Regions from separate parts of the Rahnella sp. R3(2024) genome, predicted to be linked through region 1. Evidence: predicted binding sites of a transcription regulator. Region 1 holds the regulator's gene; each other region holds the start of a gene.
The links. Region 1 encodes PurR, which represses purine synthesis genes. Its sites were predicted from a motif close to CANGCAAACGTTTGCNTG; they were not measured.

Region 1 (7,572 bases):
AGGGCTATGTTTACCGGAATTGTTCAGGGTACCGGAACGGTTGTATCGATTGATGAAAAACCGAATTTCCGTACCCATGTTGTACGCATGCCAGAGGATATGCTGGATAATCTTCAGCTCGGCGCTTCGGTATCGCACAACGGCTGTTGCCTGACGGTCACGGAGGTACAGGGTGATCTGGTCAGTTTTGATTTGATGAAAGAGACTCTGCGGCTGACCAATCTTGGTGATTTACAGGTTGGCGATCTGGTCAATCTGGAGCGTGCTGCACGATTTAATGATGAAATCGGTGGCCATTTAATGTCAGGGCATATTATTTGTACTGCCGAAGTCGCAAAAATTCTCACCTCAGAAAATAACCGTCAGATCTGGTTCCGCATGCCGCATGAAGATTTGATGAAATATGTATTACATAAAGGTTATATCGGCATTGATGGTATTAGTCTGACCATTGGCGAAGTCACCCGCACTCGTTTTTGCGTGCATTTAATTCCGGAAACGTTGCAGCGCACAACATTAGGCGCCAGACGCCTCGGCGATAAAATTAATATTGAAATCGATCCGCAAACTCAGGCGATCGTCGATACGGTTGAACGTGTGTTAGCCAGCCGCGAGGCGGCTATTGCGACGGCACAGGCGATGATTGAGAAAGCGGAATAATTGCATCGCACTTCTGAAATGAATAAAAAAATCCGGGCGCTTATGCCCGGATTTTTTATGTGTTGCGCTGCCATTAATTAACGCGGAACGCGCAGTCCACCGTCAACCCCTTCAGGGCTGAAGACCACTTGCCAAAGCTGAAGATCGCGCGCGCGGAAAGCCCCTGCGCAGGCATTGAGGTAATAGGTGAACATCCTGTGAAAGCGATCGCCGTAGCGCTCTGCCAATTCCGGCCAGTGAATCTGGAAACGTTCATGCCACGCCATTAACGTTCGGTCGTAATCTGCACCGATATTGTGCCAGTCTTCCATCACGAACAGGGATTCACTGGTGTGCGCAATCTGTTGAATCGAAGGCAGACAACCGTTCGGGAAGATATATTTGTCGATCCACGGATCCACGCTCAGGTCGGTTTTATTTGAGCCGATGGTATGCAGCAGAAATATGCCGTCAGGCTTGATGTTGCGCTTCACGACATTGAAATAGGTCTGATAATTTTTCGGTCCAACATGCTCAAACATCCCAACCGACACAATGCGGTCAAACTGATCGTTCAGGTCGCGGTAATCCTTCAACAGAATCGTGACATCCAGTCCCTCACAACGTGCCTGTGCGAGCTTTTGCTGCTCAGCGGAAATGGTCACACCCACCACGCTGACCCCATAATGGCGCGCTGCATATTCAGATAATCCGCCCCAGCCGCAACCAATATCGAGCAAACGCAGCCCCGGTTTTAATTGCAGTTTGTCGCAGATCATTTTGAGTTTCGCTTCCTGCGCCTGCTCCAGGGTGGTGGCTTCTTTCCAGTAGCCGCAGGAATATTGCATATAGGGATCGAGCATGAGAGTGAATAAATCATTGCCCAGATCGTAATGCTCTTTACCGACAATCCACGCGCGTTTACGGGATTGCAAATTGGTGAGACGTGCTGCTGCGATGCGTAATGTGTCTTTAAAATGGTGGGGAAGTTTATCTTCTAAACCGGCTCGCAAAACGCGCTGGAAAAAGATATCCAGACGTTCACACTCCCACCAGCCATCCATATAACTTTCACCCAAACCCAGAGAACCTTCCTGCAAAACACGCTTGAAGAAGTCAGTGTTTTTTACTTTAAGGTCAAAAGGGCGATTACCATTAATCTGGATGTCGGCGGAAGATAACATTTCGCTGACGATCCGATACCACTGATTATCCTGAATGCTTTGGTCTTCAATACACGATGAACTCATAGCTTCTCCATCACTTTCTCTTCTGACTTATTAACCTGCCGGGAAAAGCAAAGGCTATTTGTGCAGGTCTTTATGAGAACAGACGACTCAGCGCCCCGTCCGATATTCGACACCAACAGAGGAAATTTAGAGGAACCCCTGCAAACCAACAGGTTTACAGGTCAATCATCCTTGAAATAATAGTGTGACGCGATCCGCGTAGCACACAAAAGCTTGTAATAAAGATTTTGTAAAAGTGTTATTTTTAGAGGTTTTATTGAGTATAGGCTCGCCTGCATGCATTCTCAATAGTTAATCGACTTGAGAACTAATGACCTTTAAGTGATTGTAACTCAAGGTCATTATTGCGATCAGTGAGTAGAGCGTGCTTCAGTCTGCTGACAGGACTCTTCGCTGTCAGCCTGGCGTTTTGTTTGTCGTTGTGACAACCAGCGACCTAAAACTACCAAGATGAGTGTAGACAGCATGGTGGTAACTGTCGCCATAAGAGGTTGCGCAATAAATGCGGAAACCATCAGACTGGCAATAAAACATAGCCCTAACTGCAGGGTATTCTGCAATGCGGCGGCTTTGCCTGTATTAGCAGGAAATGGCATTAATGCATTTGCGACGACAATTGGATAGATTGCACCATTCACCAAAGCCATCAAACAGAACGGAATCAGCAGACTCACCAAACCGGCATCGGTGAACATGGCAATAACAAACAGCCAGACAACGCTCAGGCAATAACCTGCTAATAAAAATGGCAGAATTTTGTTGCCATCCATTTTGCTGATCATTAACCGGCAACCAAAACCCCCCAGCAGGAACGCAATGGTCTGCGGTACGTAGCTCAGGCCAATAACCGCCGGTGTGTAACCCATATCACTCAAAATGAACGGTGAACCGGTCAGCCATGCGAAAAAACCCGCAGAGCAGGCGGCGTAAATCATCACATTACCCGTGTAAATACGGGAAGTGAGCAAAGTACCAAAACCGGCTTTATTTTCGGGAGGATGTTCTGCGTGCTTTTTATCACGCAAGGTCAACGTGGTGATAAGGAGGATCACCGTAACCCCCGTCAGCAGAGCGAAAATCGCTTCCCAGTCAAAGTGATTCAGTACCCATGCGCCGAGCAGCGGTGCCAGAGCCGGCGAGAGTGCGACCAGCGGCATGATGCTGGCGAAGGTTTTTTTTGCCACATCCGGTGAGAAACGGTCAACGACGATCGCCTGCCATGTGACTGCGGCGGCACACACACCAACGGCCTGTAAGAAACGCAGCGCCAGCAGCGCACGCACATTTTCCACCCACAAAATACCCAGACAGCCAATGGCAAACAGCGTCAGGCCGATAAGCAGCACCGGTTTACGGCCAATGCGGTCGGAGAGGGGGCCCCAGAGCAGTTGTCCGATCGCGAAACCACCGAGGAAAATACTCAGGCTGGCGCTGATCATGCCCGGACTGGTCATCAGGCTGATTTGCATCGCGCTGAAGGCGGGAAGATACATATCTGTGGCTAAAAAGCCGAGCATGCTCAATCCGGCGAGATAGAGCATAAATCCAAAGGAGGGTTTCATTTTTGTCTCGTTAATTTATGTATTGCAGATGATGTGATGCAGAAAACAGTTGGGATGCAGAGTTTAACGCTTTGATAACAGTCTTGTGAAACGCTAATATTTGCAATCTGCTGTGAAAAATATTGAAGGCTAAGTGATGTGGTCAGAATACGCCCTTGAAGTAGTTGATGCGGTAGCACGTACCGGTAGTTTCAGCGCAGCAGCGCAGGATCTTCACCGTGTGCCTTCTGCCATCAGCTATACCGTTCGTCAGCTGGAGAACTGGCTGGCTGTTCCTTTGTTTGAACGGCGTCACCGTGACGTGGTGCTGACGCCTGCCGGAAAAGTTTTCGTTGATGAAGCACGGATTCTGACAAAAAAAATGATAGCTACGCGTCGGCAGTGCCAGCAGGTCGCAAACGGCTGGCGTGGCGAGCTGCGGGTGGCGGTAGACCGAATTGTGAAACCCGCCAGAACGCGGCGGCTGGTGCTCGATTTCTACCGTCATTTCCCCGATACGGAACTTATCATTCATTCCGAAGTATTTAACGGCGTCTGGGATGCGCTGGTCGATGGCCGCGCAGACGTGGCAATTGGCGCGACGCGGGCGGTGCCGGTGGGCGGGCGTTTCAGTTTTCGCGATATGGGTTTTATGGATTGGCACTGTGTCGTCAGCCCTCAGCATCCGCTTGCGCATCTCTCCGGCAGGCTGAACGATGACCAACTGCGGCCTTATCCGGCGCTGTGTCTGGAGGATACTTCGCGCACCTTACCCAAGCGTGATACCTGGACGCTGGATAATCAGCGGCGCCTGGTCGTGCCTGACTGGACTTGCGCGCTGGAGTGTCTGAGCGAAGGTTTATGCGTAGGGATGATGCCGGTTCATCGCGTGAGTCATCAGATTGAACAGCAGAAATTACAGGTTCTGGCGCTGGAGAATACGTTCCCTGACAGCCCGTGTTGCCTGACGTGGGATCAGAGTAACTCCTCTCCTTCGCTGGCCTGGCTGCTGGAATATATGGGCGATACAGAAACGATGAATCAGGAATGGTTACGGGATTAGAAAATAAACATCCACCTCTCCGGGAGGCGGATGTTTACTGGTGTGATAAATGTTTGGTCAGAACGTAACTCTTATCCCCGCATTGGCCTGATGGGAGTTAATACCCTCATCGTCTCTGTTTAAACGCTGCTGATACCGGAAGCCAGTATTGATCGGGACGAGAAAAAACGCCTGCACAGGCAGGCGTCAGATTTTTGTTAACGGCGATAATCGCGGAAAGGGCCGTCGGCTACTGACCGGCGCTCGACCAGTTTGGGATGGACCTCAATGGTCTGTGATTCTTCGCGTTTGCTGATAATTCTGTCCAGCAGCATGGTAAACGCCATTTCGCCCAGACGCTCTTTCGGCTGATGCACAGTGGTTAATGCCGGAGAGAAGTAACGCGCATTTCGCACATTGTCATATCCGATCACCGAAATATCCTGCGGTACGCGTAAACCGAGCTCATCTGCCGCACAGATAGCCCCCATCGCCATCACATCACCGCCACAGAAAACAGCAGTAGGGCGCTGTTTCTGCATCAGGATTTTGTGCATCGCCTGATACCCCGATTCCGGTTCGAAATCACCCTGAACTACCCACTCTTCGCGCAGAGGAATGTTGGCTTCGTTCAGCGCCTTGACGAAACCCTGGAACCGACCGCCACCGGTATTACGCGCCAGTTGCCCTGGGATCACGCCAATATCACGATGCCCGCGTTCAATCAGATAACGACCGGCCATATAACCGCCTTCGAAGGCGTTATCGATAATGCTGTCAGTGAAGTTTTTGCGCGCCTCGCCCCAGTCCATGACGACCATCGGAATGGAGCGGTATTCTTCCAGCATATTCAGCAGTTCATCCGGATATTCCGCGCACATTACCAGCAAGCCGTCGACGCGTTTTTGCGCCAGCATTTGCAGATAGGCCTGTTGTTTCTCCAGATTATTATGCGAGTTACACAAAATCAGCGTGTAGCCTTTGGAGAAACAGCTGTTTTCAACGGCTTCAATGACTTCGGCAAAGTAGGGCGCTTCACTTGAGGTCGCCAGCAGGCCAATGGTTTTGGTGTTATTGACCTTCAGGCTGCGCGCAACGGCGCTTGGCGAGTAGTGAAGCTCTTTGATAGCCAGCAGAACCGCGGTTTTGGTGTCTTCGGCGACGAAACGTGTTTTATTGATGACGTGCGACACGGTTGTGGTGGAAACGCCAGCGCGCTTAGCGACATCTTTAATCGTTGCCATGTAAACAATGACTCCTGAACTCACGTGTTTCAGCACGTTAGCATTATGTTAATCGTTTGCTTGCGTGGATTTCACTGCGAGCTTTTAAAAAGGCAGTGAAATCGTTGGGTGGATTCGTCAGAGTGAGGCGCAAAACGCTCTCGGGTGAAATCGACCGGCACACAGGCGTGGTAACCGACAATTTTCTCTTATAATGCAGCAAAGTGGAAGTGTTATTGTGGAATATCGCGCATGAATCAACGCGGGATTTTAGCGATGAAGTATGAGAAAATGCGTTGGCACACATTTTATGTGGCTTAATGAAACGCCACAATTGATCCGTAAGGGGGTTTTATGGACAGTAATCTGAAATTGTCGTTGATTACCACCGTTTGCGCGTTGCTTATGATTATCGCTTTCAGCTTCACCGCAGTGATGAACTAAAAGCTCTGTCATCGGGCAACAAAAAGGGCGAACCCTATACAGGGATCGCCCTTTTTCAATTTTGCACATTGACCCTTTTTCGCCGACATTCTTCCCTGCACAAACGCTTCGTTAAATGCTATTCAGTGATGATTAGCGGAACTTCAAATTTAACGAACTGCTTATTATCGGATCGTTTTCGGGGTCATTACCCGACGTGCACCTACATAATGATCTTGCCAGTAATCGTCGCCCAGTGAGGTAATTTTGATGTCTTCACCGGTACGCGGAGACTGAATAAACTTGCCGTTACCGACGTATACCCCGACATGGTCCGCGGCACCGCGGTTATTAATTCTAAAGAAGACCAGATCGCCGGACTCCAGTTCACCGCGTTTCACCGGTGCGGCATCGCGCAGGTGGTACATCTCGTTGGCGGTGCGTGGCATTTTGATACGAATCAGATCTTTATACGCGTAATACACTAAACCACTGCAATCGAAACCGGTATTGGGTGAGGTACCACCCCAGCGATAAGGTTTGCCGACCTGGTGCATCAGCTTGGTCATCGCCGTTTGCTGAGCATGCTGATAACGTTTCTTGTGGGTCGCGCTTAACGTAATGGGCTTGCTGTCTTCTTCGGCTAATTTCTTGCCTTTTCGGTGTCGGCCATACGCTTCTTTCTTGCTGGTCTTTGCGGTGGTGTTTTTCGCCAAAGCCCGGGTTTTACTTTTCTTATCTGCTTTGGTTTCAGCTCTGGTGGTTTTGAGTGTTTTTTCTTTCTTACTCTCGGCCTTACTTTCAGCCCGCGTCGTTTTCACTGTTTTGACAGAAGAGGCCTTTCGCGTCACCAGTTCGGTGCTTTTGACTCTCTTACTGGCATTTTTTTCCTGACTCTGTTGTTCTTTCACCGGTGCCACTTTGGTTTTTTTAGTGGTTTTCGCTGCAACCGTTTTTCGCTTTCGACGTTCCTCAGGGGCAACCTGATTAACATGACTCTTTCGCTGATCGGCAGAAACACGACTCTGCGGTGACGCATGAGCAATATTCAGAAACAGCTGGGTAAAGAGCAGCACAAAAAGCGTGAACAGTAAGCGCATAGCTTCGTTACCATAGGTGGTTAGGTTAAACATCAGAGATGTCAGAGTATTGCCTAAAAGAACCAGACAAAACAGCACGAATTGCATCGATTCTAGATCATATTGTGAGAAAAAGTTAATAGCTTTTAAAACGTCGAAATAAACGCCATTTTTAGTGAATAAAATGACCGTTTTTCAGTAGGTTAATATTTGTGTTAAACCATGGCGAAATGCAAATCCCTGGTTAATGTCATCGCCAAAAATGTTATTCTCGATGAATCTTTATTTTAGTGAGCCCGCACGCAGGCACTTAAAATAGTGAAATAAAATGTCAGTATTGCGAAAGACCCTGCAAAAAATGGCGTTTTTATCTGA
Region 2 (7,572 bases), 1.2 Mb from region 1:
ACTTCGACCGCGTTTAATCCGCAGGTTTTTTCGCTCTTACATCGCTTTCGGGATAAATATCCGGGCATGGTGATGGAGCCGCAGGAAAAAGACATGGCAGGGCTGATGACCGCGCTGGGCGAGGGCGCGCTCGATGTGGCTTTTATTCGTCTGCCCTGCGAACGCAGCAAAGCGTTCAGTTTTAAGGTTCTGGATATTGAAGAGATGATGGTGGCGCTGCCGAAAACGCATCCGCTCAGCCAGGGGAAGGACGTCCGGCTGGCGGCGCTGCGTCACGACGCGCTGATCACTTTTCCACGGGATTTATCGCCGGGGTTGTACGATGCGGTGACGACGGCCTGCGAAGAAGCGGGTTTTTCGCCGCGCTACGGTCAGCAGTGTCCGCAAATCACGTCATCGCTGAGTATGGTGGCGACAGGATTTGGTTACGCGCTGGTGCCGGCGTCGCTCGGTAAAATTGATGAGAATAATGTGCGCTGTCTGCCCATTGCCGGGCAGACATTGACGACGCAGATAGCGCTGGCGTGGCGCAGAACGGATAACTGCAAGGCCGCGCTGCATCTGGTGGGGTTGTTATAGCTACACCACAATAATCACAGACACCCGACGGTTCTGCGCGCGTCCTTCCTGCGTTTTATTGCTGGCGACCGGCTGGCTCTGGCCTAATCCGCGCGTGTGAATATTGGCGCGTGGCATGCCGGCCTGAGCAAAGGCCGCGGCGACGGTGTTGGCGCGGCGCAGTGACAGATCGTTGTTGTAGCCGACATCACCGTAGTTGTCGGTATGGCCGTCGAGATTCACTTTCATCAGGCCAACATGCAGCAAATCGCTGGCAAGTTTTTCGACCGTTTTTTCACTTTCCGGCGAAAGCGTCGCCTGATTGTTACCAAACAGCACCTTCGCATCCAGACCCAGTTCCCAGCCTGCGGCAGTCTGCGTGAAGCCATTTTTTTGCAAAACAGCGATCTGTTCCGCAGTGAGTCCGGCGGGTTTGGTCTGGCAGGCGGCCAGCAGCAAAATGCACAGTCCCATCGCGGCGAACTGATACCAGGTTTTCAATGTGTGATACGCATGCATGGTGGTGTTAACTCCTTTTAGTCTTTCGTCACGACGGTCAGCGGCATGCCTGTTGAAACATGCCAGCAGCTGCCTGATATTTTTTTCGAGCGGTACATCGCTTCATCGGCTTTTTCCAGTAACTCTTTAGCGCTGTGTGCCTGTGAAGGTGACAGCGCGATACCAATACTCAGCGAAACATCCAGCGTCTTGTTGTTGAGCAATATCACCGGCGTTTTCATGGTATCGACAATGCGTTCGGCAAAGGCCACCGATTCGGCGGTAGAGTTCATCGGGTCAAGCAGAATGGCAAACTCATCGCCACCCAGGCGCGCCAGCACATCGCCTTCGCGCAGGGTCTTCGACAGACGTTCGCCAATCACCATCAGCACCCGATCCCCTGCCGCGTGGCCGAGTGAATCGTTGATCTCTTTGAAGTTATCGACATCAATAAACAGCAGTGCCAGAGACAGCGGCGGGCGCATCGGATTGAAGCACTGATTGAGGGTATCAATAAAGAACGCGCGATTATGCAGACCGGTCAGGCCGTCGTGCAACGCTTTTTTGGTCAGGGATACGTTCTCGTTTTTCATGTGATTTTCCCAGGCTTCCAGTTCCGTCAGCAGGCTGTTGAAGTCCTGGCTCAGCGTATGCAGTTCGGCAACCGGCGCGGAAGGGACGCGCAGATTAAAGGAGCGGTTAGCGCTCACTTCATGGGTAACCCGCGTGATATGGCCGAGTGCGTCCACGATGCCTTTTTGCATCCGCCGCGAGAAATAGAGCGCAACCAGCGCCGTCAGAACCAGGCAGCCAATCAGGCTGAGCACTGTTTCCAGCAGGAAGCCGAGCAGGCTGGTGCCGTTGCCGGTAAGCCAGACGGTGCCGATCACCGAGCCGGAATGAATCACCGGCAGCGTCACCGGATCCGGGAAAGCAAGATGTCCGATGAACTGCCCCAGTTTGTCCCAGTTCCCTTCCGTCGGGCGTTGCCATTCGGCGAAGGTATTGCCCGCCGGGGTCAGGATTTTCGCCTTTGAGAAATCTCCCCGGTCGGCAATGAAAATCAGCGAATCATGGGCGGCAGAGGCATCGTTAAACACCAGCGCGGCTTCTGTGGTGTAGCTGATGGCACGCGCGGTCAGCTGCAGATTACTTTCCGCATGGGAGCGCAGGGCAATCAGCGCCAGTAAAGTCAGTAAAAAGCCCGCCAGGCCGATCGCCGTCAAAATCACAATAACGTGGATGCGGTTGAGCGCAGCGCCCAGGGTTTTACGCGGGCGCGGCTGTTCAACCTCAGGAACAGGAATAGTTTTATTCTTCATCGTTACTCCTTTTCCCTGGCAAGTTGTAATACGGCGGGATTTACCCGCACGCCGCTGCGTGACAGCGTATCCAGGTTCAATTTAAACCCGGTATGTTGAGGGGTGATCACCAGACAAAAGGCATTGAGTAATGCACAGCCGTCATCCTGCTCACTGATGGTCAGTACCGCGTGGCCTGTGAGTCGCTGGTTTAAATCTGCCTGCTGTTCCGGCGAGGTGTAGCCGGAGTAAATGGCGTCACATTGCGTCGCCAGCATCGGGCTGTCGAAAGGGTAAGTCATCACGTTGAGCGGTCTGCCGGAGAAAGCACTACCATCGGGCGTTAACTGCGCCGCAAATTTTACCGGGGGAATGATGCAAAGCCGCAACGCAGTTGAAGAAGCCTCCCCGGCGGGCCAGCGCGAATAGCTGAGGATCCCGTTAACGGTCTGGGCGACGCTCGCATCCTGCGCCACGTCATCATGTGTTTCTGCCACGCTTTGCGTCAGCGGGGCGATAGTGAGAAAAATGAGCATGGCAAAGCCGTACATCGCCTTGAATAACCGGCGGTTACGCGTCTTCACTGACAGGCAAAAAGAATGTCGGGCTTTGTCCATGGGCTCGCTCTGCGATTCATCCGGTTAAAATTGTTTCACCGGCGTAAGAATAACTTTATCGGCAATACTTCTGAAAGCGTCAGTAAAAAATTTATCTGCCCGTAAACCGGCACAATTGTGCTGATTTGTTGACATGGAGGCAGACACAACAGGGAATACTGAAGAAGTCTTAATGTAATTCGTTTTCGCATTGTTTATTTATTGAACATATATTTTGTCTGGCTGAGCCGTTAAATAATTCAACTTGTTTGTATTTCAACCGTTAATTAAATAATAGTCACGGCGATAACAAATAATTCGTTAAGAATAATGTTATCAGCCTCTCCTTTTGATGAAATTAAATTGGAGAAAATGTTAATGGTTTGGAATTTAAAGGAATATTAGGCGGCTATTTTAGGATATTCGTGACCATGATCTCAAAGCTACGCGGTTACCCAGATTTTTATGCTACGGATAGGTATCATGCCCGCATTAATGGTATGTTTTATCCGTCAGGATGGTTTTTTTGATGACGGGTGCAGTGAAAAAAACATCAACCATTCTGGGGAAAACGAATTACTTTATAAATAAGCATTGAGGGATTATGGATAACACAACTATTGGAACGCTGTCTAAAGAGTCAGTCAGTTCCTGGCGTAAAACCGATACCATGTGGATGTTGGGTCTGTACGGAACAGCAATTGGGGCAGGTGTTCTTTTCTTACCGATTAATGCCGGTATTGGCGGATTAATACCGTTAATTATTATGGCTATCCTGGCATTTCCAATGACGTTTTTCGCTCACCGCGGATTAACCCGATTTGTTTTATCAGGGAAAAATGCCGGTGAAGATATTACCGAAGTGGTAGAAGAGCATTTTGGTATTTCTGCCGGTAAGTTAATTACGCTGCTTTATTTCTTCGCGATTTACCCGATCCTGTTGGTTTATAGCGTTGCTATCACCAATACCGTTGAGAGCTTTATTACTCATCAGATGCATCTGACAGCACCTCCGCGCGCATTATTGTCGCTGGTATTGTTGTTAGGCTTAATGACGCTGGTGCATTTCGGTCAGGATCTGATCGTCAAAGCGATGAGCATTTTAGTCTTCCCGTTCGTTGCGGTATTAATGGCGCTGGCGCTGTACCTGATCCCAAACTGGAACACCACAGTCTTTGAGAATGTCTCCCTGTCCGGTAACGGCGTAGGGCACGGCATGCTGATGACCCTGTGGCTGGTTATTCCGGTGATGGTGTTCTCCTTCAACCACTCGCCAATTATCTCTTCTTTTGCGGTCGCAAAACGTAAAGAGTACGGCGACGACGCTGAGAAAAAATGCTCACGCATTCTGGCATTTAGCCACATCATGATGGTGCTGACGGTGATGTTCTTCGTCTTCAGCTGCGTCCTGAGCCTCTCTCCGGCAGACCTGATGGAAGCCAAAGCTCAGAACGTTTCTATTCTGTCGTATTTAGCCAACCATTTCTCTAACCCGGTGATTGAATATATCGCTCCATTTATTGCCTTTATCGCAATTACCAAATCTTTCCTCGGTCATTATCTCGGTGCACGTGAAGGTTTTAACGGCATGGTGATTAAATCACTGCGCAGCAAAGGGAAAACAATTCCATTACCTAAGCTCAACCGTTATACCGGCATCTTCATGTTAGTCACGGCCTGGGCGGTTGCCACGCTGAACCCAAGTATTCTGGGTATGATTGAAACCCTCGGCGGCCCGATTATTGCGATGTTATTATTCCTGATGCCTATGTATGCCATTCGTAAAGTCCCGGCAATGAGAAAATACAGCGGCCACATCAGTAATGTTTTCGTGGTAATTATGGGTCTGATTGCCATGTCAGCCATTGTATTTAGCCTGATTGGTTAATCATTAAAACCGAAGTAAAGTGAGCGGGAATATTCCCGCTCACTGTTTCCTGCACCTCTTTTCCTGTTATTTCCCGTAATCCTATTCAGACATGGAGTCCACCGTGATCAGCGTCTTCGATATTTTCAAAATTGGTATTGGTCCTTCCAGTTCGCATACTGTTGGCCCGATGAAAGCCGGGAAAATATTCACTGATGAACTTATTTCTTTAGGTCATCTCGCACAGACCACCCGCGTGGTGGTAGATGTTTACGGGTCTTTATCTTTGACCGGTAAAGGTCACCACACCGATCTGGCCATCATTATGGGGCTGGCCGGAAATATGCCGGATGACGTTGATATTGATGCGATTCCTGGGTTTATTCGTCAGGTTGAAACCACCGGACGTCTGATGCTCGGCAAGGGCGCCAAAGAGGTCGATTTCCCGGCGGATTCAGGCATGAATTTCCACACCGGTAATCTGCCGCTGCATGAAAACGGCATGTCCATCAGCGCCTTTAACGGCGATGATCTGCTGTACACACAAACGTATTACTCCATTGGCGGCGGCTTTATCGTCGAAGCCAGCAAATTCGGGCTACAGGATGAAAACCCTGTCGTGCGTCCGTATCCGTTCCGCTCGGCCAGTGATTTGCAAAAACACTGCACCGACACCGGCCTGTCGCTCTCCGCGCTGATGCTGCAAAACGAACTGGCGGGCCATTCGCGCGTGGAAATCAGCGAACATTTTGCGGCGATCTGGAATGTCATGAGCGAAGGCATTACCCGCGGAATTCATACCGAAGGGCTGCTGCCGGGGCCGATGAAAATCAACCGCCGCGCCGCCGCGCTGCGCCGCATACTGGTGACGCAGGACAAAAATAATGTCGATCCGATGGGCGTGGTGGACTGGATCAATATGTACGCGATGGCGGTGAACGAAGAAAATGCCGCCGGTGGCCGCGTGGTCACTGCACCCACTAACGGCGCGTGCGGCATTATTCCTGCGGTGCTGACTTATTACGATCAGTTTATCCGCCCGATCAGCCCTGATTCGTACAGCCGTTTCTTCCTCGCATCAGGCGCGGTCGGCATTCTGTTTAAGATGAATGCGTCGATTTCCGGTGCAGAAGTCGGTTGTCAGGGCGAGGTCGGCGTGGCCTGTTCCATGGCGGCAGCGGGTCTGACCGAGTTGCTGGGCGGCAGCACCGCGCAGGTATTTATGGCGGCAGAAATCGCGATGGAGCACCACCTCGGGCTGACCTGCGATCCGCTGGCCGGACAGGTTCAGGTACCGTGCATCGAACGTAATGCCATCTCTGCGGTGAAAGCGGTCAACGCATCGCGTATGGCGTTGCGCCGCACCAGCGAGCCGCGCGTGTGTCTCGATAAAGTCATCGAAACCATGTACGAAACCGGTAAGGACATGAACTCAAAATACCGTGAAACGTCTACCGGTGGTCTGGCGATAAAAGTCCTGGCTTGTAACTGATCTCTTTCCTTCATATTTCCTAAAAGGCGGGAAACCGCCTTTCTCGTCTCCTTCCCGATTTTCCTCCTGTGCTATGTTTTGGTTATCAAAAAATTTATGTAGTCCCTCAAAACACCTGGAAAACAGTTAAAAGGAAACGTCCGGCATGTCTAAATTTTTCATGAATGACCGCAAGACTCTGATTAACGATGTTATCGAAGGGGTGATCCTGACCTCTCCCTACAAAAATCTGGCAAAACTGGACATCGATCCGGCCATTCGTGTCGTTGTGCGGCGCGACTGGGATAAGAAAAAAGTTGCGCTGATCTCCGGCGGTGGCTCGGGCCACGAACCGGCGCACGTCGGGTTTATCGGCAAAGGGATGCTGACCGCGGCGGTATGCGGCGAAGTGTTCGCCTCGCCGAGCGTCGATGCGGTGCTGAACGCGATCGTGGCGGTCACCGGCAAAGCGGGCTGTCTGTTGATCGTCAAAAACTACACCGGCGACCGTCTGAATTTCGGTCTGGCCGCCGAGAAAGCCAAAGGCATGGGCTATAACGTCGAGCTGGTGATGGTGTCTGACGACATTTCCCTGCCGGACAACAAGCAGCCGCGCGGCATCGCCGGTACAGCGCTGGTGCACAAAATTGCCGGTTACGCGGCAGAGCAGGGAAAATCTCTGAAAGATGTCACTAAAATCGCCCAGCAGGCGATTGATGCCACCGCCAGTATCGGCGTGGCGGCGGCCGGTTGCAGCCTGCCGGGTGGCGGAGAAGATGAAGAAGAACAACGTATCGAGTCAGGCCACGTTGAGCTGGGTTTAGGCATTCACGGCGAGCCGGGTGTGTCGAAGATGAAGACCCAGAACAGCAAAAAAATCGTCGATACGCTGGTCGAAAAGCTCCAGCCGCATGTGAAGAAAAGCGACAAGCTGGCGGTACTGATCAACAACCTCGGCGGCGTTTCTCCGCTGGAGATGAGTCAGATCACCAAAGAAGTGGTGCATTCCGCGCTCGGCGGGTCGATCCGTTATCTGATTGGCCCGGCTTCGCTGGTCAGTGCGCTGGATATGAAAGGGTTCTCGCTCTCGGTGATTGCGCTCAAAGGCGGCATTGAAGAAGCCCTGCTGGCAGAAGTGGAAGCGTCCGGCTGGCAGCCGCTGGTGAAGCTGGAAAAACTGGCGACCAAAAAAGGCAAGAAAATCAGCGATAAGAAAACGGTAAAAGCGTCTTCTAATGCGCAGGTCAGTAAGATCGTGGAAACCATTACCCAGACGCTTTC
Region 3 (7,572 bases), 590 kb from region 1:
CTGCACCAGATTGGTGTCGTGATTGATAAGAATTGGCGTGATAAATTGGCGCAGATGATGTTTGAAGTACTGTCGCAGCCAGAGCTGTTGATTCTCAGACACCTGACGCTCGTTAATCAGGAAAATCTGATTACGCGCCATTTCCAGCAGCAAATCGTTATAAAGGCTGTCGAATTCCTGATCGATGCGCAGCACCTTCGCCTGAATTTTTTTCAGCAAATGCCGGGAAGCGCCAAGAAATCCCTGCTCCTCACTGATGAGGATGCGTCGTTTTAAGTCGGCAAACCGGACTTTGTAAAATTCATCGAGGTTGTTGGAATAAATGCCTAAAAACCGCATCCGTTCGATCAGGGGATTACTTTTGTCTGCTGCTTCCTGCAAGACGCGTTCATTGAAGGACAGCCAGCTTAGTTCTTTCTCGATATAAAGCTTTTCCTGACCCATTTTCACTCCGTTCGTTTAGCTTGCAACCTGGCCCATACAGGCAAAATTTTGCCTGAAAACACCGCAATTTAGCTCAACATCATCTTCGTGCCGTTCGCTTTTCGAAACCGTCAGCGTAACAGCAAGCCTTTTGTGTGAGGGGCCTAGTGTCTACTAACAATATTGCGAAAGATTGACAGGAAAGTCCAACATAACAGGGAGAGTTTTAGAAGAAGGAATAAAAGAGGGGGAAATAGGGGAAAAGTCTTACGGGTGAAGGACATTCACGCCCTTCACCCGCAGAAAATGAGTCAGGATCCGCTGAATTAAATCAGACTGCGCCTGCGCCAATCACCGCTTCCGGTTTGATCTGCACCGGTTTGGTTTTATATTTCGCCAGGAATTGCGGCTGGAAAATACACATGCGGATGGCGCTGCGATATTCTCCGTTCACAAAGAACTCCTGTTTCAATTCGCCTTCCAGTTCAAACCCTAATTTGCTGTAGATATGGATCGCCTTTTGGTTTTCTTTATCGACGATTAAATACAGTTTATAGAGGTTGAGCACAGAGAAGGCGTAATCCATTGCCAGACGCACGGCGTCTCCGGCGAAACCTTTGCCCTGATGCTGCGGGTCAATGATGATCTGAAATTCCGCGCGGCGGTGGATGTGATTAATTTCCACCAGCTCCACAAGGCCGACAGGTCCGCCCTGGAATTCAATGATAAAGCGGCGTTCGCTTTGGTCATGAATATGCTTGTTATAAAGATCGGTCAGCTCGACAAAGGCCTCATAAGGCTCTTCAAACCAATAACGCATAATGCTGGCGTTATTATCAAGACGATGAACAAACGACAGGTCGTCCTTTTCCAGTGGACGTAATCTGACGCTGTTATTGCTAAACATGGGGTGTTCCTCAAAAAATCAAAAGCCGTTTTACCTGAGGTAACCTTCCTGAAGATGAAATCTGAAACGACTGAGTTTCAGACGAAGGTCGGCGCACAAACGACGTTTAAACGTGCGCCGGGAAGGGGATTATATCGGCTAAACTGTAAACAAGTGTCAAATGACAGGAAATAAAAAACCGGCACTGGGCCGGTTTCTGGTGAAATCATCGCGATAAGGCAGATTAATCCGCCGCGTAACCCTGTTCGGGGAGTGGATTATCATCCAGTAAAACTTGATCGTTTTTCAGGGATAAACGTCCTTCAACGAACCAGCTGACCACCAGCGGATAGATATTGTGTTCCTGCGTTTGCACGCGGGCCACCAGATCGTCTTCGCTGTCGTCACTGAATACCGGCACTTTGGCTTGCAAAATAACCGGGCCACCGTCGAGTTGCTCTGTCACGAAATGCACGGACGTACCGTGCTCATCATCCTGATTGTCAATCGCCTGACGGTGAGTGTGTAAACCGGGATATTTCGGCAGCAGGGAAGGGTGGATGTTGATCATGCGCCCGGCGAAACGCTGGACGAAATCCGCGGTAAGAATACGCATATATCCCGCCAGCACCACCAGATCAGGCTGATAAGCCTCGATGGCATCGGCAAGCGCCATATCAAATGCCGCGCGGTCTTCGTAGGCTTTAACATCCAGAGCATGTGCCGGAATGTCTGCCAGTCGCGCGCGCTCCAGACCGTAAGCGGCGGATTTATTACTGAAGACAGCGCTGATCTGCGCGTTAATTCGTCCCTGCTGGCAGGCATCTATCAGAGCCTGGAGATTGCTCCCTTCGCCCGATACCAGAACCACAATCCTTTTCATATCAGTACCTGTCTTCAGTCAGTTGATTTACCTGATTATTCAATGATTACGCGTTCAGCGGAATCAGAGGCTTTAACATAGCCAATTTTCCACGCTTTTTCACCATTGTCATTCAGTAAAGCAATCGCCTGGTCGGCAAGCTCTGCCGGAAGTGCCACGACCATGCCCACGCCACAGTTAAAGGTGCGGTACATTTCATGACGGCTGACGTTACCGGTGGTTTGCAACCAGGTGAAGACGTCCGGCCATTCCCAGCTGGATTCGTTGATAATGACCTGCGTATTGTCCGGCAAAACGCGGGGAATATTTTCCCAGAAGCCGCCACCGGTCAGGTGAACGATGCCGTGAACATCCACGTTTTCGATCAGATTAAGGATCGATTTCACGTAGATTTTGGTCGGTGCCAGCAGGTGATCGGCCAGCGGTTTGCCTGCCAGATCGGTGGTTTCCGGATTGGTGTTGCTGACTTCCAGAATTTTGCGCACCAGAGAATAGCCGTTGGAATGCGGGCCACTGGCGGCAAGACCGATAAGCACGTCGCCGTCAGCCACTTTGCTGCCGTCGATAATTTCTGATTTTTCCACCACGCCGACACAGAAACCAGCGACGTCATAATCTTCGCCGTGATACATGCCCGGCATTTCAGCGGTTTCACCACCGACTAACGCACAGCCCGATTGCTTACAGCCTTCGGCGATCCCGGTGATTACGCTGGCGGCGATATCGACGTCCAGTTTGCCGGTGGCATAATAGTCGAGGAAGAACAGCGGTTCAGCACCCTGAACGATTAAATCGTTGACGCACATCGCGACCAGATCGATACCAATAGTATCGTGGCGTTTCAAATCCATCGCCAGACGCAGCTTGGTGCCAACGCCGTCGGTGCCCGAAACCAGAACGGGTTCACGGTATTTTTGCGGCAGCGCGCAGAGAGCACCAAAACCGCCCAGTCCACCCATCACTTCCGGGCGGCGAGTCTGTTTTACTACACCTTTAATGCGATCTACCAATGCGTTACCGGCATCGATATCTACGCCTGCGTCTTTATAGCTGAGAGAGGTTTTGTCGGTCACTGCGAAGTCCCCACGGCGGTTTGGGTTGGTGGTTGAAGAATAAAGCGGGGCAATTCTAACAGCGCAGGCAAACGTTTGCGAGCGCCTTATTCGATGATGATTTTTAGGCTGTCTATACTCTATCGGGGCTCCTGATGATCCAGATCAGGCTATAAGCTATGGCGTTGAAAAAAAATGGCGTTATAATCTCGCGATTTTTTTTTGCAGCTCAACCACCTTAGGAGAATAAAAAATGAAGATCGTCGAGGTGAAACACCCGCTGGTGAAACACAAGCTGGGCCTGATGCGTGAGAACGACATCAGCACGAAACGTTTTCGCGAACTGGCTTCTGAGGTGGGAAGTCTGCTGACGTATGAAGCGACTGCCGATTTAGAAACTGAAAAAGTGACGATTGAAGGCTGGAATGGCCCGGTCGAAATCGATCAGATCAAAGGTAAGAAAATCACCGTTGTGCCTATCCTGCGTGCCGGTCTGGGCATGATGGAAGGCGTACTGGAGCACGTACCGAGCGCACGCATCAGCGTGGTTGGCGTGTACCGTGATGAAGAAACCCTTAAGCCTGTGCCGTATTTTCAGAAACTGGTTTCTAATATCGAAGAGCGCCTGGCGCTGGTTGTTGACCCGATGCTGGCGACCGGTGGTTCTATGATTGCCACCATCGACCTGCTGAAAAAAGCCGGCTGCCAGAGCATTAAAGTGCTGGTACTGGTGGCTGCACCGGAAGGGATTGCCGCGCTGGAAGCTGCGCACCCTGACGTTGAGTTGTACACCGCCTCGATTGATCAGGGGCTGAATGAAAAAGGCTACATCATCCCGGGACTCGGTGATGCGGGCGATAAGATATTTGGTACGAAATAAGCAGCAAGCAATAAGCCGACTAAGCAGTCGGCTTTTTTTTGAGATTTTTTTACCCGCCATTTTTTACAGAGGATCAATCCATGACCCGTCGTGTCATCGGGGTAAGCGAACGTCCGCCGTTATTGCAGACGATTCCCCTGAGTTTCCAGCATCTTTTTGCCATGTTTGGTGCCACCGTTCTGGTGCCGATTCTGTTCAAAATCAATCCGGCGACGGTGCTGCTGTTCAATGGCATAGGGACTTTGCTGTATCTGTTTGTCTGTAAAGGGAAAATACCCGCTTATCTCGGTTCGAGTTTTGCCTTTATCTCGCCGGTACTGCTATTGCTGCCGATGGGTTATGAAGTGGCACTCGGCGGGTTCATCGCCTGCGGGCTGTTGTTCTGCCTGGTGGCGCTGATTGTGAAGAAAGCGGGCATTGGTTGGATCAACGTGATGTTCCCTCCGGCGGCGATGGGCGCAATCGTTGCCGTCATCGGTCTGGAGCTGGCCGGTGTGGCGGCGAATATGGCCGGGCTGCTGCCTGCTGATGGCGCACCGGTGGATTCCACCGCCGTGACCATTTCAGTGGTGACGCTGTCGGTGACCATTTTGGGTTCGGTGTTATTCCGTGGTTTTCTGGCGATTATCCCAATCCTCATCGGTGTGCTGGTCGGTTACGCGCTCTCCTTCTTTATGGGCGTGGTGGATGTTTCCGCGATTGCCAGTGCGCACTGGTTTGCACTGCCGACCTTCTACACTCCGCGTTTTGAATGGGTGGCGATCCTGACCATCCTGCCTGCGGCGCTGGTGGTGATTGCAGAGCACGTCGGGCATCTGGTCGTGACGGCAAACATCGTCAAAAAAGATTTGCTGCGTGACCCCGGCCTGCACCGTTCAATGCTGGCGAACGGCCTGTCGACGGTGCTGTCTGGATTCTTCGGTTCTACGCCCAATACCACCTACGGCGAAAATATCGGCGTCATGGCGATCACCAAGGTCTACAGCACCTGGGTCATCGGCGGCGCGGCAATACTGGCGATCCTGCTGTCGTGCATCGGTAAATTAGCGGCAGCCATTCAGGCGGTGCCGGTTCCGGTGATGGGCGGCGTGTCGTTGTTGTTGTACGGCGTGATCGGTGCATCGGGTATCCGCGTGCTGATCGAATCAAAGGTCGATTACAACAAAGCGCAGAACCTGATCCTGACGGCGGTGATCCTGATCATCGGCGTCAGCGGGGCTAAGATCCACATCGGCGCGGCGGAGCTGAAAGGCATGGCGCTGGCGACCATCGTCGGCATCTTCCTCAGCCTGCTGTTTAAGGTGATTGAGATCTTCCGTGGCGAAGAAAAGATCATTGATATTGAAGACGAGCGGGAGAATCCGCCTGTCTGATGGCGATATTTTCACGAAACACCTGACCGGCGGGCGCAGCGCTTCCCGGTCAGGTGCTCGGATCACAAGCGGTTGCACTCGGCAGAGTTCATTTCGTTGCGGATCCTTGCTAGAATTCGGTCGTTCCTTTTTATTGACGAGACAACATCTGCGGTCTTCATACCGCTTTGGTTGAGGTGCTTCTGAATACGCCGGCACAGCTTTCCCTGCCACTTTATCTTCCCGATGATGAAACCTTTGCCAGTTTTTATCCGGGTGAGAATCCCTCTCTGCTATCTGCTATTCAGACCGCATTGCATCAGGAACACGGCACGTATATTTATTTCTGGTCACGCGAAGGCGGCGGCCGCAGCCATCTTCTTCACGCGGCCTGCGCGGAATTATCCCAGCGTGGCGAAGCCGTGGGGTATGTGCCCTTAGATAAACGCGCCTATTTTGTGCCAGAAGTGTTGGACGGCATGGAGCATCTTGCGCTGGTCTGCATTGATAACATCGAGGGCATTGCCGGAGATGACGAATGGGAAGCGGCAGTTTTCCATCTCTATAACCGCATTCTTGAAACCGGCCGCACGCGTCTGTTTATTACCGGCGACCGTCCTCCGCGCCAGCTGAACCTCAGCCTGCCGGATCTGGCTTCGCGCCTCGACTGGGGGCAAATCTATAAACTGCAGCCACTCTCCGATGAAGAAAAACTTCAGGCATTACAGTTGCGCGCAAAACTGCGCGGATTTGAATTGCCGGAAGATGTTGGCCGTTTCCTGCTTAAACGTCTGGATCGGGAAATGCGCACGCTGTTCACAACGCTCGATCAGCTCGATCGTGCATCGATTACTGCTCAGCGGAAACTGACCATCCCGTTCGTGAAGGATATTCTTGGGCTGTAAGCGGAAAGGTGTCCGGGTTCGCATCACGAACCCGAACCGGCGTGCGGGGTTACAAAATCTCTTTGACTTGTTCCGGTGGCCGCCCTAAACGCGCTTTGCCGTTTGCCAGTACAATCGGACGTTCAATCAGCTTTGGATTTTCAGCCATCGCCTGCAACAGCTGTGTTTCACTCAGGCTTTTCTCACCCAGATTCAGTGTTTTATACATCTCTTCGCCTTTGCGCATCAGTTCGCGTGCCGAACTGAACCCCAGCTTGTTCAGCAGATCCTGCAAGGTCGCAACGGTCGGTGGCGTCTCCAGATATAAAATCACTTCCGGTTCGATCCCGGCATCTTCCAGCAATTTCAGCGTTTCGCGGCTCTTTGAGCAGCGCGGGTTGTGGTAGATAGCGACATCTTTTGGCATACACTCTTCCTTAATCATCAAATTCAGCCTTTCTGATACTGGCGGAAACGTCCCTGCAACTGACGCAACTGGTCGATACGTGCGTCGTAGCGGGCTTGTTCCAGACTGCCTAATTTTTGCAATGCGCTGGCGTTACTCAGCATTTCTATCGCCTGATCTAACCTGCCGATCAGCGCCATGCTTTCAGCGCGTGCAGCCAGTTCCTGCGCGCGCATCCCCTGCGCGGCAGACGCCTGAGACAGTAAATCCCATCCGTTAGGATCGCCCGGATAATTGAACGTATAACGGTTGAGGATCCTGCTGGCATTGGCCGGTTTCGCGCCTTCTAAATAGGCATTCGCCAGATTGAGCTGAAGCACCGGATTGGTGCTGCTGGCGGCCCCTGCGGCTTCGAGACGGGCGATAGCCTGAGGTGCGCGTTTACTTTCGAGATCGTTATCAGTTGATAAATCCAGCAACCAGTCATTGCCCGGATTCTGCGCCAGCAGCGGATCCAGTATTGCCCGTGCCTGATCGTATTTTTTGGCTTTATAAAACTGCAGCGCCTGACCGTATTTCGCGGCGAGTTGTTCGCGCACGTTGCCGTTGCTCAGTTTTTGCAGATAGTCATCGGTCAGCGGGAAGCTTTCAGAACCGTACATACCGAGCATTCGCACTTTCGCCATCAGGTAATTTTGCGAAGACTGCACCACCGTGTGCGGCATCTGATTGGCACGGTTACGCACGTCCGCCAGACGGCTGTCGGGCAGGGGGTGCGTCAGCAGCATTTCCGGCGGACGGGTGGA
Region 4 (7,572 bases), 140 kb from region 1:
GGGTAGATCCATAGTGTAAAAGGGGTTAAGACCAATAGTTTCATTTTTCGCATGAAATAAACTTATTTGATGCGAAAGTGTGATCGATGTGTAACCAGTGAGGTCAGTCTTTAACCTGCCGGGCCAGCTGACGAATGATCGACGCGGTAAGTCCCCAGACAAATTGTTGCTGATACCAGGATAAATACACCCGGTGGTGGATCCCTCTGCGATGAATATCCAGAGAGTGATAGCGGGCCAGATCGAACGCTTCCTGCAGCGGCATTTCGAACAGTTCTGCCACCTCGTCTTCCTGCGGGTGGAATGTCACATCCACCGGTAACAGGCCAATGACCGGGGTCACCTGAAACCCGCTGCTGCTGTCCTGCGGTGCCAGTGTGCCTAACACGTGCACTTGTTCGGGTGGGATGGCGACTTCTTCCTGCGCCTCGCGCAGCGCGGTGGCAATAATCGACGCGTCGGTGGCATCGGCTGCGCCGCCGGGAAACGCCACCTGGCCGGGGTGCTTGCGCAGGCTGTCTGAGCGCCGGGTCAGTAAAATGGTCGGTTCTTCACGGCAAATAATGGGGATCAACACCGCGGCATGACGGGTTCCGCGCAGCTGTGGTGCGGGCAGGCGCGGCTGCTGCAACTGAAAGCGCAGAATAAAATCTTCCACGGCGGGCGAAAATGCCTGCAAGGTCGGCTGTTGTTCCAGCAACGTCACGGCTGTACGTCTCCTAACTGTGGCAGGATGCGGGCAATTTTATCGAACGTCTCCTGATATTCGGCCTGTTCCTGACTGTCTGCAACAATGCCGCCGCCTGCCCAGCAGTAGATTTTCCCCTGCTCGGTAAGCAACGTGCGGATAGTGATATTGCTGTCCATGGTGCCGCAACAACTGAGGTAAGCAATACTGCCGCAGTAACCGTTTCGTCGCTGCGGCTCGAGTTCTTCGATGATTTCCATCGCGCGCACTTTCGGCGCACCGGTGATCGATCCGCCAGGGAAGCAGGCACGCAGCAGGGCGCTGGCGTGGCAGTCGTCGGGTAACTGCGCGGTAATGGTGCTGACCAGATGATGAACAGCCGGGAAAGGCTCGACCACAAACAGTTCGGGAACCCGCACGGTGCCGGGCGTCGCCACGCGACCAATGTCATTACGCAGTAAATCGACGATCATGAGATTTTCGGCCCGATCTTTTTCCGACGCGGCCAGACGTTCAGCCTGACGGGCATCTTCCTGCGGATCTTCACAGCGCGGCAACGTGCCTTTGATAGGGCGGGTCTGGATCTGCTTATTCTTAAGCCAGATAAAGCGTTCCGGCGAAAGGCTGAGCACGGCGTTTTCCGGCAAGCGCAGAAATGCCGAGAACGGCGCGCGGTTGGCCTGATTCAGCCGCAGGAAAGCCTGCCATTCATCTCCCTGATAAACAGTGGAAAAACGCTGCGCCAGATTGATCTGATAACAGTCACCGCTGTGAATATATTCCTGAATCTGGCGGAATTTCTCGCCATATTCCCCGCGGCTCATGTTTGCCTGCCAGGGCGCATTCAGGCGAAAAGACGCGGAGCTTACCGGCTGCGCATGCGCTTCCAGCCAGCGCAGACGTACCTGCACATCGCCATGACAGACCAGCGTCAGACGTTGTAAATGATGATCGGCGATCAGCGCCCAGTCATAAATGCCCACGGCCATGTCCGGCAGATGAATATCGCGTCGGGCGATATCCGGCAGTGTCTCGACACGACGGCCTAAATCATAGCCAAACAGGCCCAGCGCGCCGCCCTGAAAAGGAAAATCATCCGCGCTGGTTGCCTGTAATCCGCTGGCCGAAAGCTGCTCTTCCAGCAGGGTGAACGGATCTTCTTCCCGCGATGCCACGCTGCCGTTTTGCTCAACCAGGGTGACGTTGCCGCGCGTGGTCAGCGTTATCTGCGGATCCGCCACCAGAATGTCGAAGCGGTTATGCTGATGCTGTGCGGCACCCGAGTGCAGCAACATGGCCCAGGGCAACGCAGAAAGTGGCGCGAACAGCGTCAGCAAGGCATCTGGCTGATAGGGCAACGAATGATGAACAACGGAGTAAGCGGGTTGCATGGCGGGTTTCAGTTTCTCTGGCGCGATAAATGATGTAACAGACCTGTGATCCTAACATAGATCAGGCCACCGGAAACCAGCGCAGGCGATTTGCGTGAATAAGGCGTATACTGTGCAACCCCGCAGCCTGCGGGTGTTGTTTCTCTCTTGCCTCATCCAACACGTACAACAGGAATTTCCTATGCTGACAGGTATGCCTTCACTTTCACATAACGAACAAGAACAGGCCGCCGATCGTATCCGCCAGTTAATGGAAAACGGCATGAGCAGCGGCGAAGCCATTGCCACCGTTGCGGCAGAAATCCGTGAAACGCATAAAGGCGATCGCGTGACCGTCATTTTTGATGATGAAGACGAATAACATTCGAACCTGAGACGCTTTATAAGAGCCGATCTCGTGATGATAAAAAAGCCGGACCCTGTACAGGTGTCCGGCTTTTTTTCGTGAAGAACTGACTGAGATTAGCCTTTCACACTCACGGCGGCGGCGGCCAGCTTCGCCTGCTCGACGGCATCTTCCACATTTTCGGCAATGGCCAGCGCCACACCCAGACGGCGTTTACCGCTGATTTCCGGTTTGCCGAACAGGCGGATCTGATTGTATCCGGTCAGTGCATTTTCCAGACCGCTGAAAGTCACGTTGTTACTGGTCAGTTCAGGCAGGATCACGGCGGAGGCGGAAGGGCCGAACTGGCGGATATTGCCCACCGGCAGGCCGAGGAAGGCGCGAACGTGCAGGGCAAACTCAGAGAGATCCTGAGAAATCAGCGTTACCATGCCGGTATCGTGCGGGCGCGGTGACACTTCGCTGAAGACCACGTCGTCGCCGCACACAAACAGTTCGACGCCAAACAGGCCTTTGCCGCCCAGAGCTTTCACCACTTTTTCGGCGATGTCTTTCGCGCGCTGTAACGCCAGTTCGGTCATCTGCTGCGGCTGCCAGGATTCACGGTAATCACCGTCTTCCTGACGATGGCCGATCGGCGCGCAGAAGTGGATGCCGTCAACGGCGCTGATGGTCAGCAGCGTGATTTCGAAATCAAATTTTACCAGCCCTTCAACAATCACGCGCCCGCCGCCAGCACGGCCGCCTTGCTGCGCATAATCCCATGCGGTTTGCAGCTGGTCTGCGCCACGGATCAGGCTCTGGCCTTTACCGGAGGAGCTCATCACCGGTTTGATGATGCACGGGTAACCGATTGCGTCTACCGCCTGGCGGAAAGAGGCTTCATCATCGGCAAACTGGTAGCTCGACGTTGGCAATTGCAGCGTCTCTGCGGCCAGGCGACGGATCCCTTCGCGATTCATGGTCAGGCGCGTCGCTTCAGCGCAAGGCACCACGTTGTGGCCCTGTTTTTCCAGTTCAACCAGCATGCTGGTGGCGATAGCTTCGATTTCCGGCACGATGAAATCAGGGCGTTCGCTTTCAATCACCTGTTTCAGGGCGTCGCCGTCCAGCATATTAATGACATGGCTGCGGTGAGCGACCTGCATCGCCGGTGCATCAGCGTAACGATCGACGGCGATCACTTCCAGGCCAAGACGCTGGCATTCGATCGCCACTTCTTTACCGAGTTCGCCAGAGCCTAACAACATGACGCGGGTGGCGCCGGTGCGCAGTGCAGTACCAATGGTTAACATAGCTTCGTACCCAGATCTGTGATGAAGAAAAATGAGAATTTCGGCGCGCAGTATATCTGAATTTGTGCCATACGAAAACGATTGCGCAGTATCTCGAACGATTTCAGCGACGCAATCCGGCCAGGGCATCTGCGGATTTTTTCAGTCCGTTTTCTGCCGTTTAAGGCAGTCGGCGGGCGTCTCTGTTATCATTTAGCCAAACCATGGCGCCAGACCTTCTGCCGCTGCCCCGATTTTTGCCTCACATAAAGAGTTATCGCCTTGAGCACGCATTCCTTTTCAGCCCTGACATTGCCCGCTGAGCAACTTTCTAACCTGACCGAACTGGGTTATACCGAAATGACCCCGATTCAGGCCGCTTCTCTGCCTGCCATCCTGCAAGGTCAGGACGTTCTGGCGAAAGCCAAAACCGGCAGCGGTAAAACGGCAGCCTTCGGTATCGGCCTGCTGAACAGCATCACCGTGGCACAGTTCTACGCGCAGGCGCTGGTGCTGTGTCCGACCCGTGAACTGGCGGATCAGGTCAGTAAAGAGTTACGTCGTCTGGCGCGATTCACCCAGAACATCAAAATCCTGACCCTGTGCGGCGGCCAGTCCATCGGGCCACAGCTGGAATCTCTGGTTCGTCAGCCACACATTGTTGTGGGCACGCCGGGCCGCATTCAGGAACATTTGCGTAAAGGCACCCTGAAACTGGATCAGCTGAAAGTGCTGGTGCTGGACGAAGCCGATCGCATGCTGGATATGGGCTTTAGCGAAGATATCGAAGATGTGGTCAGCTATACACCGCCAGCCCGTCAGACGCTGTTGTTCTCCGCGACCTATCCGGATGGCATCGAGCGCATCAGCTCTAAATTTCAGCGTCAGCCGCTGAAAGTCGAAATTGAAGGCGAGGAAGATGTTGCTGATATCAAGCAGGTCTTTATCGAAGCCGATAAGCATCAGCGTTTGTCCCTGCTGGCGGCGGTGCTGTATCAGCATCAGCCGACGTCGTGTGTGGTGTTCTGTAATACCAAACGCGACTGCCAGGATGTTTGCGATGCACTTTCCGGTAAAGGCATCAGCGCACTGGCGCTGAACGGCGATCTGGAACAGCGCGACCGTGACCGCGTGCTGGTGCGTTTCTCTAACGGCAGCTGCCGCGTACTGGTGGCGACTGACGTGGCTGCGCGCGGGCTGGACATCAAAGATCTCGGTCTGGTCATCAACTACGAACTCTCTTTCGATCCTGAAGTGCACATTCACCGCGTCGGTCGTACAGGCCGTGCAGGCACCAGCGGTCTGGCGGTCAGTCTGGTGACGCCACAGGAAATGGTGCGGGTTCACGCGCTGGAAGATTATACCCGTCAGACCTTTACCTGGCAGCCCGCAGCGCAGGCGCTGGCAGCGACACCGGTGGCGCTCGATCCTGAGATGGCGACGCTGTGCATTGACGGGGGTCGTAAAGCCAAAATTCGTCCCGGCGATATCCTCGGTGCTCTGACCGGTGAAGCGGGTCTGACGGCTGCGGAAGTGGGTAAAATCGATATGTTCCCGATCCACGCTTACGTGGCTATCCGTCAGAAAAGCGCCAAAAAAGCGTTACAGCGTTTGCAGGAAGGTAAGATCAAAGGCAAAAACTGTAAGGCTATTATCTTGCGTTAACGGATTTTCATCCCGCTTTTGCGTTGCAGGTCTTATTGTTAATGTTGTGTTATTACCTTGTTGAGGATTATATTATCTGACGCAAGCGATGACCTTGTCAGTTGTAGGGATATGGATCCTGCAAGGTCAGTGATAACGATCGACAAAAAGCGGGAAGACGCACAATGAAAAAGATGATCACAGGCGTGGTAATAGCGTTAGCAGGAATGAGCGGGATGAGTCAGATGGCGCAGGCCGCTGAACCTGAAGTCAGAACGGCGACGGTCGCACCTTGTTCCACCGCCAGCAAAGATGAGATTGCAGCGCTGGTTAAACGTGATTTCCTGCAAAACCGTATTCCGCGCTGGGATGCCGATAAGAAAACCCTCGGGACTTCCACACCGGTGGCGTGGGTCGTTCCGGACAGCATCAGCGGCGATAATGCCCGCTGGGAGATACCGCTGAAAGTTCGTGGCGATCACACCGACAAAACCTATCAGGTGACGCTCAACTGTCAGCTTGGCGAAATCAGCTACAGCGCACCCGTTTAAGCATTTCCTGCGTTCGTTGCCAGCCAGCGGACGCATTATTCCTTTCTTTTCCGTCCCTTGGTTTCCCCGCATAAACCTGTCACTCTTACCACACCACTAAGAGGACAAAGAGATCCCGCGATGATGACACCTCCAAAGGCTGAAAAACGCCCTGAAACCCTGAGCGTACACGGCGATGAACGCGTCGATAATTATTACTGGTTGCGTGACGATGACCGCACCGACCCTCAGGTTCTGGCCTATCTGACCGCCGAAAATGCCTACACCGATCAGGCCATGCAGCCGCATCAGGCGCTGCGTGAAACCCTTTATGGCGAGATGGTGGCACGCATTGCCCAGCAGGATCATTCCGTTCCTTATGTTAAACACGGTTTCCGTTATCAGACACGCTATGAGCCGGGCAACGAATACGCCCTCTATCTTCGTCAACCTGCAGACGAGACGGAAAACTGGCGCACGTTGATCGACGGTAACGAACGCGCCAAAGACAGCGAGTTTTATACGCTGGGCGGGCTGGATATCAGCCGTGATAACAAACTGATGGCCGTTGCGGAAGATTTTCTGTCGCGCCGCCAGTACGACATCCGCATCAAAAATCTGGATGACGACACCTGGACCGACGATCTGCTGAAAAACACCTCCGGCAGCAGCGAATGGGCGAACGATTCGCAGACGCTGTATTACGTGCGCAAACACAAAAAAACGCTGCTGCCGTATCAGGTTTATCGCCACGTTATCGGCACTGACCCGAAAACAGACAAACTGGTGTACGAAGAAAAAGATGACACCTTCTATGTGGGTCTGGATAAAACCACCTCAGAAAAATACATTCTGATCCATCTCGACAGCACCACCACTTCGGAGATTTTACTGCTGGATGCTGACGATCCGCAGGCGACACCTCAGGTCTTCCTGTCGCGTCGGAAAGATCACGAATATGCACTCGATCATTATCTCGGCAAGTTTTATATCCGTTCTAATAAAGACGGTAAAAACTTCGGTCTGTATCAAAGTGACCGCGGTGAAGAGTCCGCCTGGCAGGCTTTGATTGCGCCGCGCGATGAAGTGATGCTCGAAGGTTTTAGCCTGTTTCGTGACTGGCTGGTCGTGGAAGAGCGTGAGCAGGGGCTGACGCATCTGCGCCAGATCCACTGGCAGACCGGTGAGGAAAAGTCGCTGGCGTTTGACGACCCGACGTACACCACCTGGCTGGCCTATAACCCTGACCCGGACACCTCGCTGTTGCGCTATGGCTATTCTTCCATGACCACGCCGAGTACGTTATTTGAGTTGGATCTGGATACGCAGGAACGCACCTTACTCAAACAGCAGGAAGTGAAAGATTTTGATCCGGCGAACTATCGCAGTGAACGTGTTTGGGTCACTGCCCGCGACGGCGTGAAAGTACCGGTTTCACTGGTTTACCGCGCGGAGTTATTTAAGCCGCACCAGAATCCGCTGATGCTTTATGGCTACGGCTCCTACGGCAGCAGCATGGATCCGGCGTTTAGCGGCAGCCGCCTCAGCCTGTTAGATCGCGGTTTTGTTTTTGCTCTGGCGCATATTCGCGGCGGCGCAGAGCTCGGTCAGCAGTGGTATGACGACGGTAAACTGTTCAACAAACTGAATACCTTCAACGATTTCATCGACGTGACCAAAGAACTGATCGCTGAAGGTT

Region 2: the regulator PurR is predicted to act here: its motif matches at 4,876-4,893, upstream of ABSH60_RS12450 (L-serine ammonia-lyase).
Region 3: the regulator PurR is predicted to act here: its motif matches at 3,330-3,347, upstream of purM (phosphoribosylformylglycinamidine cyclo-ligase).
Region 4: the regulator PurR is predicted to act here: its motif matches at 3,791-3,808, upstream of purT (formate-dependent phosphoribosylglycinamide formyltransferase).

What each region holds. Positions count from the first base shown of each region.
Region 1 covers NZ_JBHGBU010000001.1:3,956,234-3,963,805, forward strand. The annotation lists gene ABSH60_RS18035 (riboflavin synthase) at 7-660, shown strand; gene cfa (cyclopropane fatty acyl phospholipid synthase) at 738-1,889, opposite strand; gene punC (purine nucleoside transporter PunC) at 2,240-3,451, opposite strand; gene punR (DNA-binding transcriptional activator PunR) at 3,588-4,493, shown strand; gene purR (HTH-type transcriptional repressor PurR) at 4,691-5,716, opposite strand; gene ABSH60_RS18060 (YnhF family membrane protein) at 6,050-6,139, shown strand; gene ABSH60_RS18065 (NlpC/P60 family protein) at 6,304-7,218, opposite strand.
Region 2 covers NZ_JBHGBU010000001.1:2,750,492-2,758,063, forward strand. The annotation lists gene ABSH60_RS12425 (LysR family transcriptional regulator) at 1-579, shown strand, start outside; gene ABSH60_RS12430 (OmpA family protein) at 580-1,077, opposite strand; gene ABSH60_RS12435 (diguanylate cyclase domain-containing protein) at 1,095-2,378, opposite strand; gene ABSH60_RS12440 (YfiR/HmsC family protein) at 2,381-2,974, opposite strand; gene ABSH60_RS12445 (HAAAP family serine/threonine permease) at 3,558-4,841, shown strand; gene ABSH60_RS12450 (L-serine ammonia-lyase) at 4,945-6,312, shown strand; gene ABSH60_RS12455 (dihydroxyacetone kinase subunit DhaK) at 6,458-7,572, shown strand, end outside.
Region 3 covers NZ_JBHGBU010000001.1:3,365,756-3,373,327, forward strand. The annotation lists gene ppk1 (polyphosphate kinase 1) at 1-444, opposite strand, end outside; gene speG (spermidine N1-acetyltransferase) at 755-1,330, opposite strand; gene purN (phosphoribosylglycinamide formyltransferase) at 1,554-2,192, opposite strand; gene purM (phosphoribosylformylglycinamidine cyclo-ligase) at 2,228-3,265, opposite strand; gene upp (uracil phosphoribosyltransferase) at 3,498-4,124, shown strand; gene uraA (uracil permease) at 4,205-5,497, shown strand; gene hda (DnaA inactivator Hda) at 5,674-6,381, shown strand; gene arsC (arsenate reductase (glutaredoxin)) at 6,431-6,787, opposite strand; gene ABSH60_RS15125 (M48 family metalloprotease) at 6,811-7,572, opposite strand, start outside.
Region 4 covers NZ_JBHGBU010000001.1:3,817,530-3,825,101, forward strand. The annotation lists gene ABSH60_RS17335 (CoA pyrophosphatase) at 104-706, opposite strand; gene pabB (aminodeoxychorismate synthase component 1) at 703-2,079, opposite strand; gene ABSH60_RS17345 (YoaH family protein) at 2,261-2,440, shown strand; gene purT (formate-dependent phosphoribosylglycinamide formyltransferase) at 2,542-3,720, opposite strand; gene dbpA (ATP-dependent RNA helicase DbpA) at 3,982-5,364, shown strand; gene yebF (protein YebF) at 5,529-5,894, shown strand; gene ABSH60_RS17365 (DUF6351 family protein) at 6,015-7,572, shown strand, end outside.